4 regions of the Halomonas bluephagenesis genome follow, and region 4 is predicted to be linked to each of the others. Evidence: predicted binding sites of a transcription regulator. Region 4 holds the regulator's gene; each other region holds the start of a gene.
What was found. The regulator sigma-54, encoded in region 4, starts transcription at its own class of promoters, with help from an activator protein. The targets are predictions, from matches to a motif close to TGGCACNNNNNTTGCTNT.

Region 1 (3,178 bases), 1.1 Mb from region 4:
CATATGAAGTACCACTGTTAAAGTTGATGGGAAAAGCTTGCTTAGGCTAATTTACTGAAAGATTATTGAGTTAATTAGTTATGGACAGGGAGGTCAAAAATAGTTTCGTTTATAGGGTGAAAGAAATTTCTGCTATGATTTTGGAGATAAATATGAAAAGTAGTGACGACAATCCATTTGCACAGTTTTTACGAGAAAGTCATGATTCAATAAGCAGTTATTCTTCTGAAACTGAATGGAATCGTCAGTCAAATGAGTGGTTAGTGAGAGCCTTTGACAAACGATACATGTACAATTTTCAGTGGATGGGTAGGCCGATTATCCAAACGCCAGTTGACATGGCAGCCATTCAGGAGCTGATCTGGCAAATAAAGCCGGATTTGATCATCGAAACAGGCATCGCTCACGGTGGTTCACTGATGCTAAGTGCATCTATGCTCGCGTTGTTAGATATGTGCGAAGCCATCGAGACAGGCGCAGTGCTTGATCCCAAACAGTCTAAACGAAAAGTACTGGGTATCGATATTGATATTCGCGCACACAACAGGGAGGCTATTGAAGCTCACCCTATGGCCTCACGTATCGAAATGATTCAAGGCTCCAGCATTGCGCCTGAAGTAATTGAGCAGGTTCAACAAATAGCCGAGGGTTACGAACGCGTGCTGGTCTGTCTGGATTCTAACCATACCCACGACCACGTACTGGCCGAGCTGGAAGCCTATGCGCCGTTGACGAGTGTTGGAAGCTATTGTGTAGTATTCGACACCATTGTAGAAGACATGCCAGCTGATATGTTTCCTGATCGTCCCTGGGGGCCGGGAAACAATCCAAAAACGGCTGTATGGAAGTACTTAGGAATGCACAGCGAATTTGAAATTGACAAGAATATTCACAATAAACTTTTGATTACAGTTGCGCCAGATGGTTACTTAAAAAGAGTTAGTTGATAAAGATTTACTCGCCAGAGAAAAGATGCAAAGTGAAGTGGGCGGTAGAGTGAATTTTTGGCTGCAGTGAGTGGTTTTGTGGTCAGTGCTAAATGGTTTTATATGGCCGTCAGGATTAAGCTGACGGCCAATTATTATGGGCAAGAGAGAAAGCGGCAGTAATAGCCAATACCACCTCATTGTTGACAGTTTCAATTGCGAATTGACGACACATTAGATCATGCTTGCCCGTTTTAGAATGAAGGCATAGATATATGGATGGCCGATAATTATAACAAGCAGCTGAGTATTCTGGCTGATGCCATTAAGCAGTAACGGAAGTATACGAAGGGGATGCTGTCTTAAAAGTGACATTGATTTTCCGCATTCCTAAAGGTTTTACCTGGCACATTATAAGCGCTAGGTAACAAGCAGGTTACTTGGTGGACGTCGGGTTCTCCTAGGGGCAGCACCAGATGGTGTCGGGAGATAGAAACTCTTGAGGTGTGAAGACAAGCACCCCATAGCACCGCCGATTGATCCTAAATTCCAAAAAACACTAAGAAAGCTGTTTATTATTTCTTTTTTGCTGGTATCTTGGCTCTATTGCGCTGGTAAATGTTCGACGAACGTCGCAACCGGCGCCCACGTTTAAAGCAGGGTGCTTAAGTGCCCCAAAGAGGAAAAAAAATATGGCGAATGTGAGCCGTTGGAAAAAAGCCGTTGCCGTTCTTTCGCTTAGTGTTGTGGGTGGTGTGCTGTCTGCCGCTGCTTATGCGGATACGCTGCGAGTCGGCATGTCTGGGGGGGATTTCCCCTTTACATACGTTGAGCGTGATGAGCTGAAAGGCTTTGAAGTGGATGTAATGAACGCCGTTGGTAATGTAACTGGCGATGAAATTGAGTTCGTGACAGCAAGCTTCTCTGGCTTGGCGGGCATGCTGGAATCGGGGCGCATTGATACCATTGCTAACCAAATCACCATTACCGATGAGCGCAAAGCGAAGTACGCCTTCACCGCGCCGTATGTTTACGATGGTGCCCAGGTTGTTGTGCGGGCAGGTAATGACACTATTCAGGGGGGTGAAGATTTATCCGGCAAAAGCGTTGCGGTGAATCTCGGTTCTAACTACGAGCAGTTGCTGCGTGAGCAGCCTAATGCCGATGAGATCGATATTCGTACCTACGAATCTAACGTCGAGCAGGATGTGGCGCTTGGCCGTATCGATGCGTTTGTGATGGATCGCGTTAGCGCAAGCCAAGTGATCAGCGAGCGCGGTTTGCCGCTTTCATTGGCTGGGCAGCCGTTCACAACCATCGAAAACGCGCTGCCGTTCCGTGATGATGAAGAGGGCCGTGCTCAGCGTGACCGCGTAGGCGCCGCTCTGGAAGAGCTGCGTGAAAACGGCACGTTAGGTGAAATATCGCAAAAATGGTTCGATACTGATATCACTCAGCCATAATCGCGGCTTTACCTCGTGACGGCTATCTTTAGATTGCGGCCGTGGCAATGCCACGGCCGTTTTGCTTATTGCGATTAAGCTAATGTTGGAATAACCATGCTGAATGTGGAGTATATGTGGGGCCTGTTGCCGGTCCTACTGAGCTATTTACCGTTAACGCTACAGATGGCGAGTATCGCCATGGTGTTTGCGCTGATCATTGCCTGCCTCTTGGCGGTCATTCGGGTGTCGCGGGTGCCAGTATTGAACGGCGCGGCGCTGCTGTTTATCTCGTTTTTTCGCGGAACGCCGCTATTGGTGCAGCTATTTTTGTTCTATTACGGTTTGCCCCAACTGATTAACGCGCTCATTTCCATCAACGGGGTGACCGCCGCGGTGCTTGGCCTGACGCTGCACTTTTCGGCGTATATGGCGGAATCCATTCGCGCGGCGATTGTGGGTATTGACCGTAGCCAGACCGAAGCTGCCCTGTCCATCGGCATGACCCAGTCTCAATTGATGCGGCGGATTATTCTGCCTCAAGCAACCCGCGTGGCAACGCCGACGCTGATGAACTACTTCATCGATATGATTAAAGCGACCTCCCTGGCGTTTACCCTGGGGGTGACCGAAATGATGGGCGCTACCCAAAAAGAAGCCTCGGGCAGCTTTCTCTATCTGGAAGCATTTTTGCTGGTGGCGATTATTTACTGGGTGGTGGTGGAAGCGCTTTCCTGGGGCCAGCGCCGTCTGGAAACGTATCTGAATAAGGCGTACCAGCGATGATCACCCTCGAATCCGTCAGCAAGC
Region 2 (3,178 bases), 270 kb from region 4:
CCCCATGGCGGTACGGCCATCCAAACTCATGGCCATTTTTAAGCGTACAAAGGGGCGTTTGTGCTGCATACGGGAAATAAAGCCAGGATTTAGCGCACAGGCATCTTGTTCCAACAGCCCAACATCTACCTGAATCCCCGCTTCCCGGAGCCGATTGATACCGCGTCCACTAACGCAAGGGTTAGGGTCAACCATTGCCACGACCACACGGGCCACTTGGGCATCCGCTAACGCAACGGCACAAGGGCCAGTGCGTCCTGTATGGGAACAAGGTTCTAACGTGACATAAGCCGTTGCGCCTTTTGCCTTAGCACCAGCGGCGTTAAGTGCGTGAATTTCTGCATGAGGTTCGCCAGCACGGAGGTGAAAGCCCTCGCCAACCACTTGCCCTTCCGCGTGTTGATCGTAGCGGACAATAACACAGCCCACCCGGGGGTTGGGGTCTGTTGTATACAGCCCTTTCGCCGCCAATTGCAGAGCACGCGCCATAAATTGATGATCAGCGCTGGTAAAGCCTCTCTCCGTCAACTCGTTCATCAAGCCTCTCCGCGATCTGGGCCGCTGTAGGCTGATGTCGGATGATCGCCTGGATCTTGAGAAAGACGGTCTATCTCGGCGCGAAATTCGTCTAGATCCTGAAACTTACGATATACCGATGCAAAGCGAATATACGCCACCTGATCCAGGTTGCTTAATGCCTTCATGACGGCTTCACCGATATCCCGCGCATTAACTTCGCGATCCCCACGGGCACGAAGCGATTGGCGAATACGCTCAACGGCGGCCTCTATTGCCTCGGCACTTACCGGACGCTTTTCAAGCGCTCGCAGCATGCCTGCACGCAGCTTGCCCTCGTTAAACGTTTCACGTGAGCCGTCGGATTTCACGACCCTCGGCATGATGAGTTCTGCGGTCTCATACGTGGTGAAGCGTTCTTGGCAGCTAGCGCATTGGCGACGACGGCGCACCTGGTCCCCGTCGGCTCCCAGCCGCGAGTCGGTCACTCGAGTATCATTAGCACCACAAAAAGGGCAATGCATGGCAGTCAACCTGTTGTCAGTACGTGCAGCGTGTCAGCCTGTGCGGATAACGGCACATATAAGCATATTATGAACTATTATTAGCAGCGGAGTAGCCACGCGCTACAACGACATGCAGTTTAAGGGCGCTTGCAAGCAAAAATAGTCGCTTCTTTAAACGCGGCGTTAACCTAGCATTGTAACGATTTGGCACACAAGCTGCAGCGTTTGTCGTAGGTTGTTTAAGAGGACTCCCCTATGACCCCATTTGAGCAGACGGTCCATCAATTCCTTTCGCACCTCTACGGCCCCCGCGCCAGCGAGATACAGCGCCGCATTGGTCAACACATTGAGCACTTTCGCCGTGCGTCACAGGCGCCAGCCACAACACAAAATATGGCGGCTGAAAGCGGTAACGCACCAACATGGAGCGAAAAAGATCAGTGGGTCATTAGTTACGGTGATTCCATTGTGGCAGAGGAAACGCCCCCACTTGCTGTGCTTAATGAGTTTCTTCAACGCTATTTGGGCGAGCGCATTAGCGGCGTGCATGTACTGCCTTTTTTTCCTTGGAGTAGCGATGATGGCTTCTCAGTCATTCATTACCGTGAGGTTAATCCAGAGCTAGGTGATTGGGAGCACATTCGCGAGCTAGCCAGCCACTATGACGTCATGGCCGACTTAGTGCTTAATCACGTATCTCGTGAGTCACTGTGGTTTGTAGATTATCTAACCGGCAGCCTGCCAGGTCGTGATTACTTTATTGAAGCAGACCCAGAAACCGATGTTTCTGACGTTATTCGGCCACGCAGCAGCCCATTGCTAGTGCCCATTTCCACGCGCCGAGGCACTCGCCATGTATGGGCGACATTTTCAGAAGATCAGATTGATTTAAACTTTGAAAATCCTGATGTATTGCTAGAGTTTGTTGGCATTTTGCTGTTTTACCTTCAACAGGGCGTGCGCATCATTCGCCTGGATGCGATAGCGTTTTTATGGAAGCGCCTGGGAACATCTTGCATCCACCTCCCTGAAACCCATACGGTTGTCCGTTTACTGCGCGCCATTGTGGATGAAATATCGCCTGGCACGCTGATAATTACCGAGACCAATGTCCCTCACGCAGAAAACATCAGTTACTTTGGCCTAGAACGGTTAGCCAATGGGGCGCCTGACGAAGCCCATATGGTCTATCAATTTGCCCTACCACCACTGCTATTGCATACACTCACCCGCGGTGAAGCCACTACCCTTCAAACATGGCTTTCCAGCCTGCCGATACTGCCCAGACACTGCACCTATTTAAACTTCACAGCGAGCCATGATGGTATTGGTGTGCGTCCTTTAGAAGGGCTGCTCCCGGACCATGAACGAGATGCGCTGCTAGAGCTGATGCATCGCTTTGGTGGCTTTGTCAGTATGCGCAGCAATCCCGATGGTAGTGACTCGCCCTATGAGATCAACATTACCTGGTTTGAGGCCATGCGCGGCACGCGTAGAGGACCAGATCCCTGGCAAATTGCCCGCTTCCTTTGCAGCCAGGCCATTATGCTCACGCTTCAGGGCATTCCCGCCCTCTATATTCATACACTGACCGGCACCCTTAACGATGTTGAAGGGGTGGAACGCAGCGGCCGTTTACGTTCAATTAATCGCCGCCGTTGGCAGCGTGACGAATTAGCCCTGTTACTTGAAAGCCCTTCAACACCAACCCACGATGTTTTTCATGCCCTTAGCCGCCTGTTGGAGCTACGGCGGGTAGAACCCTGCTTTCACCCCAACGCCACACAGCGCGTACTGCCCACACCTCCTGAATTGTTAGCCATTGAGCGAGGACCACTCAGTGACGGCCGCCGCCTGCTTGCCCTGTTTAATGTCACCGACACGCTGCTGCCATTAGATAGTGTGGGAGAAGCACTTGAGCAGGCGCTTAGCCAACATGTTTGGCGTGCTTTAGACATGCAACCCCCCGGAGAGGAAACCGCGCTACCGCCCTATGCAATAAGATGGATGGTGGCAGACACATGAAAGAGGCATTGCGGCATAACGTCTCAGCAATAGGTAATATAATCGTCAAATAATCGACTACTGTGATACTGCAGCATTCATCATTAACTGAGATAACGGTTAACTATGCTGCAGCAAAGTATCGCAATTGG
Region 3 (3,178 bases), 280 kb from region 4:
AGTGGCAATGGGGGCTTGCGATGTGTTGGCATAGAAGCAGCCGCTTAGCATCAGGCTCGCCAGTCCAATACAGGCAGGGCGCAATAGTTGAACCATGGATGATGGCATTGTCGATGATGACATGGTCGGTAATGACATGGTTCTTGATGACTCTGTCGAAAATGAAACAGTTCTTGATGACATAGGTCGGGTGCGCACCTGATAGTTCCTTCTCGCTACGAAACGGCTTTTGATAGACTAGTTTGCCATGCTTACCCTAGATCGGCCACGAGGTTAAAAACTTGAATGAGTGAAACCCCCCATGCTTGAAGCCCACCGCGCTGGTCCGCGTCACGATTCATTGCTAACCGCCTATACAGAAGATGAAAGTAATAGCGGTTGGATGATTAGCTATATCGACGTCATGACACTGCTGGTAGCCCTGTTCGTTATCATTATTGCTGCGGCTGATGTGACAAACCCATCATGGTTTCAGCAGGAAGCCGCCGAAGAGTACGGCTATGAGTCGTCGCCTGCTAGAGAAATACCACTGCCGGATGCGCTAGCAGAGCATCGCCAGCAGCGCCCGGTACCAAGTGTATTTCCCAGTAGTGATACGCTCAGTCCGTTCGCGATTAGCGCTGCGCTAGGCGTAGCAGGGTTACCTAAGGTTCGCTCTGCTGTCGTGGGTGTGCCGCCATTATTGGCGCGCATTGAAGAAACACCAACAGATAAGGAGCCATCGGCTGGTGAGATTATGCTTCCGCAGTTACTACTGCCCACCGATGAGCGTCAATCGGCCTCTCCGTTGGCGGATTACATGGTAGTGCTCACTGACCGTCCTCCTGTCAATGTACAAGAAGTGTCTGATGTGGCGATCAACAGCGCATTAGCGCTTGATGAGAGATTGACTGAGCGTGTGGAAGCATCGACATATCTACCCAACTTGGAAGGCGTTGAAGTTTCCCGGGTTGCCGAAGGGATCAGTTTGCGTGTGCAGGATCGGTTGCTATTTCCCTCTGCCGATGCCCAGTTAACAGAAGGTGGCTCATCGCTCGTAGGGTCGCTGATGGACACCATACAGCGCTTTGAGGGGGAAGTATGGGTGGAGGGGCACTCTGATAGCCAATCTATCAATACCCCAGAGTTTTCGTCCAACTGGGCGCTTTCCAGTGCGCGTGCGATTGCCATCGTTGAAGCACTGGAAGCCGCAGGCGTCTCCCCTGAGCGCTTGCGAGCCGTTGGATTAGCAGCAACCCAGCCACTAGAAGATAACCTCACTGCCGAAGGGCGAGCGCGAAACCGTCGCGTTGAGGTCGTTATTCACGTGGACTAACGCATTGATCAAAAAAAACCCGCCGGGGGAGGCGGGTGTTAAAGGGCTTGGCTCACTGCAGCCCACTGACATCAGGTGAGGGGTGTACAAGGTTGTCAGTGGGTACAATTTGAGTATAGCTATTTATGAGCTTTTGCCAAGGCCTTGTCGAATTTTTTTCCATTTATTTGCGCGCCATTTTGGTGCGCCGAAGCTGCGTTGTTTTGGGGCTCATAAGAAAGCGGCTACTTTTTATGAGTTAAATTTTTGATTATTAAGAATAAAATTGTATTGGCATACAAACTGCTTGGTTGCTTATCTAAAAGTGGAAGTGCGTAACGACTTTTAAGATTGCAAAAGGGTGGTGCTATGACCGAACACAAGCGTACTGCGTTGCCCAGCGATGCTCAGTCACCAAGCGACTTGGATCCAGCGCTTCAACCGCGTTTGGTAGTCACCGACTTAGACGGTTCACTGTTAGATCATCATAACTATGATTTCTCACCTGCCAAGCCCTGGCTTGCTCGCCTTAAACAGCTAGGGGTTCCGGTTATTCCGGTCACCAGTAAAACCCGCGCTGAGCTCATCCCCCTGCGGGAATCCCTTGGGCTAACAGCGACCCCCTTTATTGCTGAGAATGGTGCCGTTATTGGTCTACCGCCAGGTTGGTGCCATGCGCGTTTAGATCGCCCTGGTAATGGCCGAGATGGCGTCGTTATAAAACACACCGGTGTTGATAGTGGTTTCATTAGAGCGCGATTAAATGTTTGGCGTAAGCGTCTGGGGATTCGGTTTACTCGAATGGGCGACTTAAGTCTTCAACAGGTAATGGCGTTAACTGGGCTTGATGAAACCCGTGCCAAAGCAGCGCGGCAGCGGGAGGGGAGTGAGCCGCTTATTTGGGAAGATAATGCAGCCGCACTTGAAACGTTCCGCATTGCGCTTGAAGGCGATGGCCTTGAACTTACACAAGGGGGCCGTTTTTGGCATGTGATTGGGCGCTTGTCTGATAAAGGGGGGGCCGTAGAGTGGCTAATTAAACGATTTACTGCATTACGAGGCAGCCAGCCGCTTTCATTGGGCCTGGGCGATGGCCCAAACGATATCACGATGCTGGAAGCCGTCGATCAAGCCGTGGTTATTCGAGGTTGTCACGCACTTAACGTTGAGCCGCAAAACAGCTCGCTATATCGAACGAATGCAACTGGGCCAACTGGCTGGGCTGAGGGGGTAGCCCACTGGTGGGGGCGAGATGACGGGCGTCTAAAAATGACGCCAGCAAATGAAGCCGCTGCATCAGTTTAAAAGCCACGGGAGGCTAGCGTATGAGTGATTTTCATCAAAATGGTGTGATTACTGATTTTCACAACTTAACGCGTCGACCGGTTGAGGCCCTTGAGCAGGAGCTTTGTCAGTTTGCCAAACGTCGCCCAATGGGGCTAATTTTACCCTCGCTTTTTTCTGAACTGGAAGGACCTGCGCTGTCGGCGATTGTTGATGAGCTGGTGAAAGTGCCTTATCTCAATGAAATTGTCGTTGGTTTGGATAGGGCAGACCGTGATCAATTTTTATATGCACGGGAATTCTTTTCGCGCTTGCCTCAGCACACACGAATTCTATGGAATGACGGCCCCCGTTTACGCACCATCGACCAAGAGCTAGAAAGTCACGGTTTGGGGGCATTAGAGCCAGGTAAAGGAAGAAACGTATGGTATTGCGCTGGCTATGTGCTTAGTTCCGGTCGTTCCACCACTGTTGGTCTTCACGATTGCGATATTCTTACCTACGACCGGGGCCTTCTGGCACGCCTTATGTATCCCGTCGCGAATCCCCGCTTCAATTACAGTTTTTGTAAAGGATATTACCCGCGTATCGCTGAAGGAA
Region 4 (3,178 bases):
TGAAGACTTCTTGGCTATCTAGGCTAGGCGTATTTTGCGCAATAAAGGTGCTGAAAAATTCCAGCACCCTTTTTTTGCTACCCCCGGGGACGTCATACAGCACGCGCTCCGGGGGAAGAATGGTTTCCAACGTCATTGAGTTAACGCACGCCTGCGCCTTGGGCGCGAGCTTGTGCTTTTTCCTTATGTTTAACGAGTTGACGATCGATTTTATCCGCTAGTGCATCAATCGCAGCGTACATATCATTGTCTAATGCTTCTGCGTGTAAATCAGCACCTGCAGCATGCAGGGTGCAGGCAGCTTGCTGACGCTCCTTTTCAACAGATAAGGTCACTTGTACGGTGGTGATGTTGTCGTAATGGCGCTCAACGCGTTCCAGCTTCTCATTTACATAGTCACGCAAGGCGTCAGTCAGATCTACGTGATGACCAGTGATATTTACTTGCATTGACGTGCTCCTTATCCATCGGACTGTTCTTCGATTGTAACCCTTTTTGCGCTATTGCAAAGCCCTTAGACAGACTTTGTTCGTTAGCACTGTTTTATTAGCGTAAACGGCGGCGTTCGCTTGAAGAGGGTATACCCATTGACTCGCGATATTTGGCCACCGTTCGCCTTGCCACATTAATGCCACCCTCTTCCAATAGCGACACGAGGCGGCTGTCTGAAAGAGGTTTCCCGGGCGGTTCATCTTGCACCAGTTTTTTGATTCGAGCCCGGATGGCGGTGCTGGAGTGACTGTCACCGCCGTCCTGGCCACTGACTTGGCTTGAAAAGAAGTATTTGAGTTCGAATACCCCGCGCGGGGTATGGATATATTTCTGTGTGGTGACCCTGGAAATAGTGGATTCATGCATTTCCACAGCGTCCGCGATATCGGCTAATATCAGCGGTTTCATGGCTTCTTCGCCATGTTCCAGAAAGCCTATCTGGCGAGCTATGATTTCTCGACCAACCCGCAGTAGTGTATCGTTTCGGCTTGAAAGGCTCTTGATAAGCCAGCGTGCTTCCTGGAGATGCTCTTTTAAAAACTGGTTATCTTGGCTCTTGTCAGCCCGTTTAATGAGGCTTGCGTAGTCAGGTTGAATGCGCAGCCGTGGCAATGCCTCCGGATTTAGCTCCAGGTGCCATCCCTCGTTATCGTGTCGTACCACTAAGTCTGGTGTCACATAGCTGTCATCTGTATCGCCAAAGGCGCTTCCTGGCCGAGGATCAAGGCTGCGGATCAAGCGGATTACGTCATCGAGCTGATCATCATCCAGGCTTAAGCGTCGCTTTAACAAACGCACATCATCTTTACCGAGCGCTTCAAGAAATTGACGTACTAGACGCTTGGCTGGCATAAGCAGCGGTGTATCTTCAGGCAGTGAAGCGAGCTGCAGCATTAAGCATTCCCGCAGGTCGCGAGCAAACACGCCGGTGGGCTCAAACTGTTGAAGACGAAGCAGGGTTGTTTCAACTTCACGCTGGCTAAGGCCTTCATGTCCTTGGGCTTTAAGTCCTTCGCGAATGTCGTTGAGAGGCTGGGTCAGATAGCCGTTGGCGTCCAGCGCATCGATGAGGCTTTCAGCGATGGCATGGTCGCGAGGTGAGAAGTCCGTCATGGCGAGTTGCCAAAGTAAGTGACCATGTAAGCTTTGGCCAGCGGCTTGACGCTCAAAGTCAGGCCCCTCGCTGCTGGTGCCATGGCTGCCTATATCTTGGTAAGTGTCTGACCAGTCACTGTCAGTAGAGAGTTCGCTAGGAATGCTTTCGGACCACTCAGCTTCCTGGGGTTCACTAACGGCCTGTTCGCCGAACTCATCTTCCTGTTCAAGCATTGGATTGGCATCAAGTGCTTGCTGAATTTCTTGACGAAGGTCCAGTGTTGATAGCTGTAGCAGGGCAATGGCCTGCTGCAGCTGAGGTGTCATGGTCAGCTGTGTACCGATACGCAATTGAAGAGAAGCTTTCATGACCATCTGAGAACCACTCGTTAATCAGAAAGCTCCACCCTAGTGCGAGTTATGGTTTGGTGCAAGTGCAATAAGTATGCCACTAGCACTATTTTTGCTGCAGGTGACTGTTTACAGGCGGAAATCAGCCCCCAAATAAACGTCTCTTACCCTTTGGTTATTGAGGATTTCCTGGGGAGGGCCGCTGGCGATGATATGGCCGTCACCTACAATGTAGGCAATATCGCAAATATCCAGTGTTTCCCGTACGTTGTGGTCAGTAATCAATACCCCGATATGGCGTTTTTTAAGTGCTCGGATTATCGTTTTAATATCGCCCACTGAGATCGGGTCAACGCCGGCAAACGGCTCATCAAGCAAGATAAAGGCAGGCTCTGTCGCAAGAGAGCGGGCAATCTCAACACGCCTACGCTCTCCGCCTGAAAGACTCATGCCTAAATTGTCACGGATGTGGGTGATGTGAAAATCTTCCAGTAGTGACTCAAGGCGCTGCTCCCTGGCGCTACGGTCGAGCTCTTTGCGGGTTTCCAGGATTGCCATAATGTTGTCGGCGACGGAAAGTTTACGAAAAATAGAGGCTTCCTGGGGTAAGTACCCAATACCTGCCATCGCGCGTTCGTGCATGGGGGCATGTGTTAAATCAAGCCCATCAATGCCTACTTTTCCCGCATCAGATTTCACCAAACCGACAATCATATAAAACGATGTCGTTTTGCCTGCGCCGTTGGGGCCTAGCAGGCCTACCACGCTGCCTTGAGAGATCTCTAGGTTAATATCCTTAACCACGCGGCGGCGCTTATAGCTTTTGGCTAAGTGATGGGCATAAAGTGTTTTTATCGGTGCTGCTTCTGATGTTGGTTCTGACGCTGTGGTTTGAGGTGCTGGCTCTGCGCTATTTGTCGGCACTGGGCACTCCCTATTGTTCCGGCTGAAGAGTCATGCGGATACGCTGTGGTTCACCACCACTAACATCAGAGCGTGCCTGAACAACGCCTTGGTCGATAAAGTACTCTAACCGTCCGCCTTGAAAGCGGTCTGCCTGCTGGGTAAGTTCGGCTTGGTCAATCAGCTCTACTCGGCGCTCGGCAACATGATAAATAATCCGCTTTGCCCAGCCTTCCATCGGCCTTGCCTGGCCTTCGAGCTGGTTGCGTATATAGGCTCGCCCACCGGTTGCTACGGCGCGCGATAGTTCACCAGCATCGTTACGCTGAATTTCAAC

Region 1: a site for sigma-54 is predicted at 1,331-1,348, ahead of REH51_RS06375 (amino acid ABC transporter substrate-binding protein). Genes of this name have one in related genera too.
Region 2: a site for sigma-54 is predicted at 1,228-1,245, ahead of REH51_RS02975 (sugar phosphorylase). Genes of this name have one in related genera too.
Region 3: a site for sigma-54 is predicted at 1,587-1,604, ahead of REH51_RS03035 (HAD-IIB family hydrolase). Genes of this name have one in related genera too.

The regions. Positions count from the first base shown of each region.
Region 1 is NZ_CP133631.1:1,445,356-1,448,533, reverse strand. Features, by position in the region: gene REH51_RS06385 (GNAT family N-acetyltransferase) at 1-21, shown strand, start outside; gene REH51_RS06380 (cephalosporin hydroxylase family protein) at 153-947, shown strand; gene REH51_RS06375 (amino acid ABC transporter substrate-binding protein) at 1,619-2,389, shown strand; gene REH51_RS06370 (amino acid ABC transporter permease) at 2,486-3,154, shown strand; gene REH51_RS06365 (amino acid ABC transporter ATP-binding protein) at 3,151-3,178, shown strand, end outside.
Region 2 is NZ_CP133631.1:665,001-668,178, forward strand. Features, by position in the region: gene ribD (bifunctional diaminohydroxyphosphoribosylaminopyrimidine deaminase/5-amino-6-(5-phosphoribosylamino)uracil reductase RibD) at 1-537, opposite strand, end outside; gene nrdR (transcriptional regulator NrdR) at 537-1,040, opposite strand; gene REH51_RS02975 (sugar phosphorylase) at 1,278-3,047, shown strand; gene REH51_RS02980 (TlpA family protein disulfide reductase) at 3,153-3,178, shown strand, end outside.
Region 3 is NZ_CP133631.1:677,024-680,201, reverse strand. Features, by position in the region: gene REH51_RS03045 (hypothetical protein) at 1-96, opposite strand, end outside; gene REH51_RS03040 (OmpA family protein) at 302-1,315, shown strand; gene REH51_RS03035 (HAD-IIB family hydrolase) at 1,664-2,599, shown strand; gene REH51_RS03030 (glycosyltransferase family protein) at 2,620-3,178, shown strand, end outside.
Region 4 is NZ_CP133631.1:392,437-395,614, reverse strand. Features, by position in the region: gene ptsN (PTS IIA-like nitrogen regulatory protein PtsN) at 1-136, opposite strand, end outside; gene hpf (ribosome hibernation-promoting factor, HPF/YfiA family) at 141-449, opposite strand; gene REH51_RS01875 (RNA polymerase factor sigma-54) at 547-1,962, opposite strand; gene lptB (LPS export ABC transporter ATP-binding protein) at 2,068-2,793, opposite strand; gene lptA (lipopolysaccharide transport periplasmic protein LptA) at 2,873-3,178, opposite strand, start outside.